Regions from separate parts of the Brevibacterium samyangense genome, predicted to be linked through region 2. Evidence: riboswitches for the same ligand, from Rfam matches in the RefSeq annotation. Region 2 holds a riboswitch; the other holds the start of a gene.
The links. A riboswitch is a leader RNA that binds a small molecule or an ion and turns the genes downstream of it on or off. The one in region 2 is predicted to bind thiamine pyrophosphate.

Region 1: linked by a shared signal. The riboswitch ahead of ABD172_RS12365 (FAD-dependent oxidoreductase) and the one ahead of ABD172_RS10795 (ECF transporter S component) in region 2 are both predicted to bind thiamine pyrophosphate.

What each region holds. Positions count from the first base shown of each region.
Region 1 covers NZ_BAAANO010000024.1:20,355-23,563, forward strand. The annotation lists gene thiE (thiamine phosphate synthase) at 33-716, opposite strand; TPP riboswitch at 777-898, shown strand; gene ABD172_RS12365 (FAD-dependent oxidoreductase) at 893-2,050, shown strand; gene thiS (sulfur carrier protein ThiS) at 2,041-2,283, shown strand; gene ABD172_RS12375 (thiazole synthase) at 2,286-3,140, shown strand; gene ABD172_RS12380 (ThiF family adenylyltransferase) at 3,137-3,209, shown strand, end outside.
Region 2 covers NZ_BAAANO010000020.1:33,345-36,553, forward strand. The annotation lists gene ABD172_RS10790 (ABC transporter ATP-binding protein) at 1-1,556, opposite strand, end outside; gene ABD172_RS10795 (ECF transporter S component) at 1,553-2,179, opposite strand; TPP riboswitch at 2,202-2,308, opposite strand; gene ABD172_RS10800 (DUF4916 domain-containing protein) at 2,400-2,939, opposite strand; gene ABD172_RS10805 (MmgE/PrpD family protein) at 3,140-3,209, shown strand, end outside.

The DNA of each region.
Region 1 (3,209 bases), on a different contig from region 2:
GGACGTCGGAGTGTTCCGCGACGCGACCCCGCTCAGAAAGCGTCCATCACGCCCGCGAGTTCGCGCGCTGCGGCCTCCGGGTCCGCAGCTTCGGTCACCGCGCGGACGACCACGATCCGCCGGGCACCGGCCGACCGGAGCTCCGGAACCCGGAGAGCATCCACGCCGCCGATCGCGAACCACGGCTTGTCCGAGTTCCGTTCCGCCGCGTACGCCGCGGCGGCCCGCGGAAGCTCGAGCCCGACTGCCGCCCGGCCCGGTTTCGTGGGCGTGGCCCACACCGGTCCGGTGCAGAAGTAGTCGATCCCGGGATCGTCGTGCGCCTCACGCATCTGCGCCTCGGTACGGGTCGAACGACCGATCGCGATGTCGGAGCCGACGAGGGCGCGGGCATCGGGCGTCGTGAGATCCCCCTGCCCGAGATGGAGGACGTCGACACCGGCGAGCACGGCGACATCGGCCCGGTCGTTCGCGGCGAGCAGAGCACCGTGCCGGTCGGCGATCCCCCTGAGGGCCCGCAGCGCCTCGACCTCGGCCCGTGCCTCGGCTGCTTTGTCCCGCACCTGAAGGATGTCGACGCCCCCGGAGAATGCGGCCTCCGCGAAGTCGAGCAACCCGGGCAGGCCGCGGGCGAGATCGACGCACACGTAGAGGCGTGCAGCGGCGAGGCGAGCGCGGATCCGGTCCCGACAGGACGTGGAATCCGGGGGAATCATCGGGACGGAGGACGGGGTGCGAACGTCGGTCATGCACACAGGTTCGCACAGGTACACTCGGTCGCATTCCGTGGGAGTCCGCGTAACGGGCTGAGAGGGCACTTCGGTCATCGACCGCAGGGTGCCGACCACCAGAACTGGACGCGGTTCATACCGCCGGCAGGAGGAATGCACGTATGCATGTCGTCGTCATCGGCGCGGGGATCGTCGGTCTCCTCACCGCTCTCGAGGTGCACGCCCGCGGCCACTCGGTCGAGGTGCGCACCGCCGGAATCGCCGAGGGAGCAACCTTCGCCGCCGCCGGAATGCTCGCTCCGACCTCCGAGATCCAGGTCGGGCAGGGTCCGCTCTGGGCGATCATGCAGGAGGCCGCCGCAGCCCACCGCGATCTCGCGTCCCGCCTCCCCTCCCTCTCCGCAGGACTACCCTCCTCCGCAACAGCCGAGTCCGCGGGATATCGCGCCGACGCGACGCTCGTGGTCGCCCGCGACCGGGCCGACCTCGCGGCGCTGCAGGATCTCGCTGTTCTCCAGCGCACCACCGGTGCCGAGGTCACCGAGCTCCTGCCCCGTCGGATCCGCGCTCTCGAGCCCTCACTCGCCCGGAACATCGCCGGTGGGGTCCGCATCGCACGGGACCACCAGGTGGATCCGCGCCGACTCGCCGCGACGGCCCTCCGGATCCTGCGCGGGCACGGAGTACCGGTGGTCACGGGCGCCGTCCGCTCGCTCGACGGGATCGCTGCGGACCGGATCGTCGTGGCCGCGGGCCTCGGTGCCGCGCGGATCGACGGTCCCCATCGGGATCTCGATCTCGCCCTGCGCCCGGCCCACGGGGACATCCTGCGTCTTCACGTACCCAGGTCCCTCCTCCTTCCCGGGGAGGACCATCTGCTCGGCGGTACGGTCCGAGCCCTCGTGTCCGGACGCCCGGTCTACCTCGTCCCACGAACCGACGGCGGACTCGTACTCGGCGCCAGTAGCCGGGAGGATCCCCTTGCTGGCACCTCGACCGGTGCAGTGCTCCAGCTCCTCCAGGACGCGGCGCAGATCCTGCCGTCGATCAGGGAGACCGAACTCCGCGAGGTCACGACACGGGCCCGCCCCGGCACACCGGACGACCTCCCACTCCTCGGTCCCGTCCCCGGCCATCCACACGTCGTCGTGTCGACCGGTTACCACCGTCACGGGATACTCCTGTCCGCCTGGGCCGCACGTCGCGCCGCGGACATCGTCGACGGACACCCCTCGGCCCTGCCTGCGGCGGTCGATCCCGCTCGTTTCACCCAGACCCAGCCCCATCCCCAGCCCTCGGAGGAGAACTCATGTCGGTAACAGTGACCGTGAATGGCGAAGCCGTGTCCCTCCCGGACCCCGGCACCGTCCGCGTGCTCGTGGCGGACCGCCTCGGCCGTCCCGTCGGCGACGACGGTCGCGCTCTCGACGGGGCCCCGCTCGGGATCGCCGTCGCCGTCGACGACCGCGTCGTACCGCGCAGCCGCTGGGCGAGCACCGTCCTCGCCCCGGGAGCTCGCTGCGAGTTCGTCACTGCGGTCCAGGGAGGATGACCATGACCACCGATTCCGCGATCCCGCACTCCGGTCCGGCCGCCACGTCCGAGGAACCCGGCGACGCCCTCGTCATCGCCGGACGGTCCATCGGTTCCCGGCTCGTCATGGGCACCGGGGGCGCCACCGACCTCAAGGCCCTCGAGCGTGCTCTCGTCGCTTCCGGCACCGAACTCACCACCGTCGCCGTGAGGCGGTACTCGGCCGAGGTCGGCACCTCGGTGTTCGCACTCCTGCGACGCCTCGGGATCACCGCGCTCCCGAACACCGCAGGGTGCTACGGCGTCCGTGACGCGGTACTCACCGCCGAACTCGCCCGCGAAGCACTCGAGACCGACTGGGTGAAACTCGAGGTGATCGCGGACGAGCACACTCTGCTGCCCGACGGCGTCCAACTCCTCGAGGCCACCGAGGACCTCGTCCGTCGCGGATTCGTCGTCCTCCCCTACACGACGGACGACCCCGTGCTCGCCAGGCAGCTCGAGGAAGCCGGTGCAGCGGCCGTCATGCCGCTCGGCGCCCCGATCGGCACCGGCCTGGGGATCCTCAACCCGCACAACATCGAACTCATCGCCGACCGTGCCGGGGTCCCGGTCGTGCTCGACGCGGGGATCGGCACTGCCTCCGACGCCGCACTCGCACTCGAGCTCGGGTGCGATGCAGTCCTCGTGGCGAGCGCCGTCACCCGCGCGCAGGACCCGGTCGCCATGGCGCGGGCCATGGCGCTCGCGGTCCGGGCCGGGCGCGCCGCGGCCGGTGCCGGCCGGATCCCGCGGCGCCGACTGGCGCGTGCCTCGTCGACGTTCGACGGACGGATCGAGTTCGCCGACGGCGACCGTGAATCGGAGTCGCTGTGAACGCGGAGCGACCGTCCGCCGGGTTCCCTCCACTCGTCGAGCCCGGACCGGAACTCCCTCCGGAGCTCG
Region 2 (3,209 bases):
AGGACGATGCCGGTCCCACGCGCGCGTTCCTCCCGCAGGAGCGCGAGCATCTGCCGCCACGTGACGGGATCCTGACCGAAGGTCGGCTCGTCGAGCACGAGCAGCGGCGGCGAGGGAGCGAGCATGCACCCGACGCTCAGTCGCCTCTTCTCGCCACCCGAGAGGGTCTGCGGGTGCGCCTGCGCCAACCGGGAGAGCCCGAGGCGCTCCAGCACTTCCGACACCCGCGCGCCGGCGGCCTCCCGGTCCTTCCATCCGCGCAGTCCCAGCGCGACCTCGGCCTCCACCGTCTGTCGCACGAACTGGTGTTCGGGCTCCTGGAACACCGTGCCGATGGCGCTCACGAGGCGCCGCGCCGGCCAGCGGTGCGGCTCCGGGTGCCGGACGCCGGGCGGGAGGAGCGCCTCGGTTGCGGTGACCCGGCCGGCCAGGGGCGACAGCAGACCGGCGAGTGTGAGGGCAGTGGTCGTCTTCCCGGCACCGTTGGGACCGACGAGGGCGAGGGCCTCCCCGGCGCGCACCTCGAGGTCGATCCCGGTGCGGACGGGTGTGGGGCGGACGCCGGGTGCGCGGCGGCCGACCGCGAGGTCGGCGGTATGCAGGAGGACGGGAGCGAAGGCCGTCGACTCCTCCGTACGGGGTACTGCTGCTGCCGTCGGTCGAGTGCGCGGGGTACCGGTGCCATCCGCCGTCCGTCCGGCCCCGGACCTCCCGGCATCCGGGTCGGCGCCGAACCGCAGCAGTTCCGGCAGGATCTCCTCCGGCGCGCCGTCCCGCTCGACTCCTGTGGGCCCGAGGACGACGACGCGATCGACGTGCTCCGCCCACAGTTCGTACCGGTGCTCGACGAGGACGAGCGTCGCTCCCGTGAGGTCGACGGCGGCGAGCACGGCGTCGCGGATCCCCGGAGCGGAGGCCGGGTCGACGTTCGCGGTCGGTTCGTCGAGGACGAGGAGCCGCGGCCGCATCGCGAGGACCCCGGCGATCGCCAGGCGCTGCTTCTGCCCACCGGACAGCAGTGCCGTCGAATGGCCGAGGGGCACGTCGAGGCCGACCGCCGCGAGCGCCTCGGGAACCCGCCGGGCGATCTCCACCCGCGACACCCCGAGGTTCTCCGCGCCGAACGCCGTGTCGTCACCGACCCGGGCGAGGACCACCTGCGAATCCGGGTCCTGGAGCACCAGTCCCGTGATTCCGGACCGCGGGTCCGGCGGTGCGCCGTCGACGAGCAGCGTTCCGGAGCTCTCGCCGGATTCCGCGGGGATCACCCCGCACAGGGCGTGGAGGAACGTCGACTTCCCCGCGCCCGAGGCGCCCACGAGCAGCACCTTCTGCCCCGCCGGGATCTCGAGGTCGAGGTCCGTGAACGCGGGGTCCTTCCGGGCGGCGTGCCGCCACCCGAAGCCCTCCTCCACGCCCGAGGCGCCCCGCGCCCGGGGCGGGTGAGCCGCCTCCCGGCGGGGGTCGGCAGGTGCCGCCTCCGACGGTGCCGCTTCCGACGGTGCCGAGAGCCGGGAGCTGCGTGGCGCCTCGGGCCCGGGAACCACCGGGGTCATACGCGCGCCGCGGTGCGGCCGGCGGCGAAGGCGGAGAGCGCACCGGTGCGGGCGATCGCCCCGACGGCGAGCCAGCTCACGAGCCCGGCGAGGACGACTCCGGAGATCGCCGCGCACACCGCGTAGACGAGCTGCCACGACGGCGCCCACAGCGCGTTGTACATGAGGTTCTCGCTCACGGCGAGGAAGAGACCGGCCCCGAGCCCCGAGAGCAGCGCCGCGGGCAGGCCGAACCGCTTGTACGCGAGGAGGAGGAACACGAGCTCGGCGCCGAGACCCTGGACCGCACCGGACACGAGGACCTGGAGGCCCCACTGGGTGCCGAGGACCGCGGAGACGGTGGCCGCGAGCACCTCGCAGTAGAGGGCGGCGCCGGGCTTGCGGATGACGAGCGCACCGAGCGGACCGGCGAGCACCCACACTCCGGTGAGCAGACCGGCGGCCGGGGGGAAGGCCGCGAACCCGAGGGACAGGAACGACCACGAGGCGCTCCACGCCCAGAAGACGACGCCGACGGCGACCGCGAGGACCGAGGCGACGACGATGTCGACGACGCGCCACGAGAAACGGGAGCGGGCGGATCCGGAGCCGGTGGCCGGACGGGTGGACGGAACGGTGTTCATGAGAACCTCCTGAGGGCAGGAGGGGAGAAAGAGCTCGACTTCCTTCGCCGGCATGATCCGGATCAGGTTCGAGGGTCTGCAGTCACTGCACTCTCAGCGCCCCTGGACGGCGCTCCCCTGTCGTATGCCGAGGAATGTAGTCCCTCGGAGGGGCGGCGGGCAAGGGCCGGAAACAGGGTCGGACGCGCCGGCTCGGGAGTGGGGGACCGGAGGTCCGGGCTCAGGGGTACAGCCCGAGATGCCCGATGGCCGCCTTCACGATGTTCTCCTGGCCGTGCGTGAGTTCCGCGAGGACGTCCTCGCGGAGGACCTCCTCCGGCGTGAGCCAGTCGAGGCTGAGGGCGTCCTTGCGCGGCTGGCACTCGCCCTGGACCGAGAGGACGTAGCAGAGGGCGATCGCGTGCTGGCGTGGGTCGTAGAGGTTCGAGAAGCCCTCGGTCGGGAAGTACTCGGCGACGTGGAAGGGCACGATCGACGGCGGCAGCTGCGGGAGGGCGAGCGGTCCGAGGTCCTTCTCCGCATGGCGCATGAGGGCACTGCGGATGGTCTCGTGGAAGCGGATGCGGCCGCCGACGATCTCCCGTCCGAGCGTGCCGTCCTCGCGCGTGCGCAGCAGGAGTCCGATCTTCTCCGGGACGCCGTCGTCGCCGAGGCGCACCGGAACGGCGTTCACATAGGAGATCGGGAGGCGCCGGCGCAGGGAGGCGATCTCGTCGGGGTCGAGCCAGTTGTCGTCGAAGTCCAGGGCGGTCCGCGTCATGCACTCATGGTGACACAGGACACGGCACTGAACGATCGTTAAGCCTGCGGTGTTTCGGGCCTGTAAGTAACTTGATGTCGAGATAAACTGTCACCTGCACCACTGCGGTGTCAGAGCCTGCGCCTAGAGTGTGTGGCGACACCGGGGCGGCCGATGGACCCGGCCGTGCGACGATCAACGACGACACAAGGAGAACCTCCGTGATCAACCACGAAGTCCGCACCTACAAGAGCTCCGAGAACCTGGCCCGCGAGGACCAGCTGGCCTGGA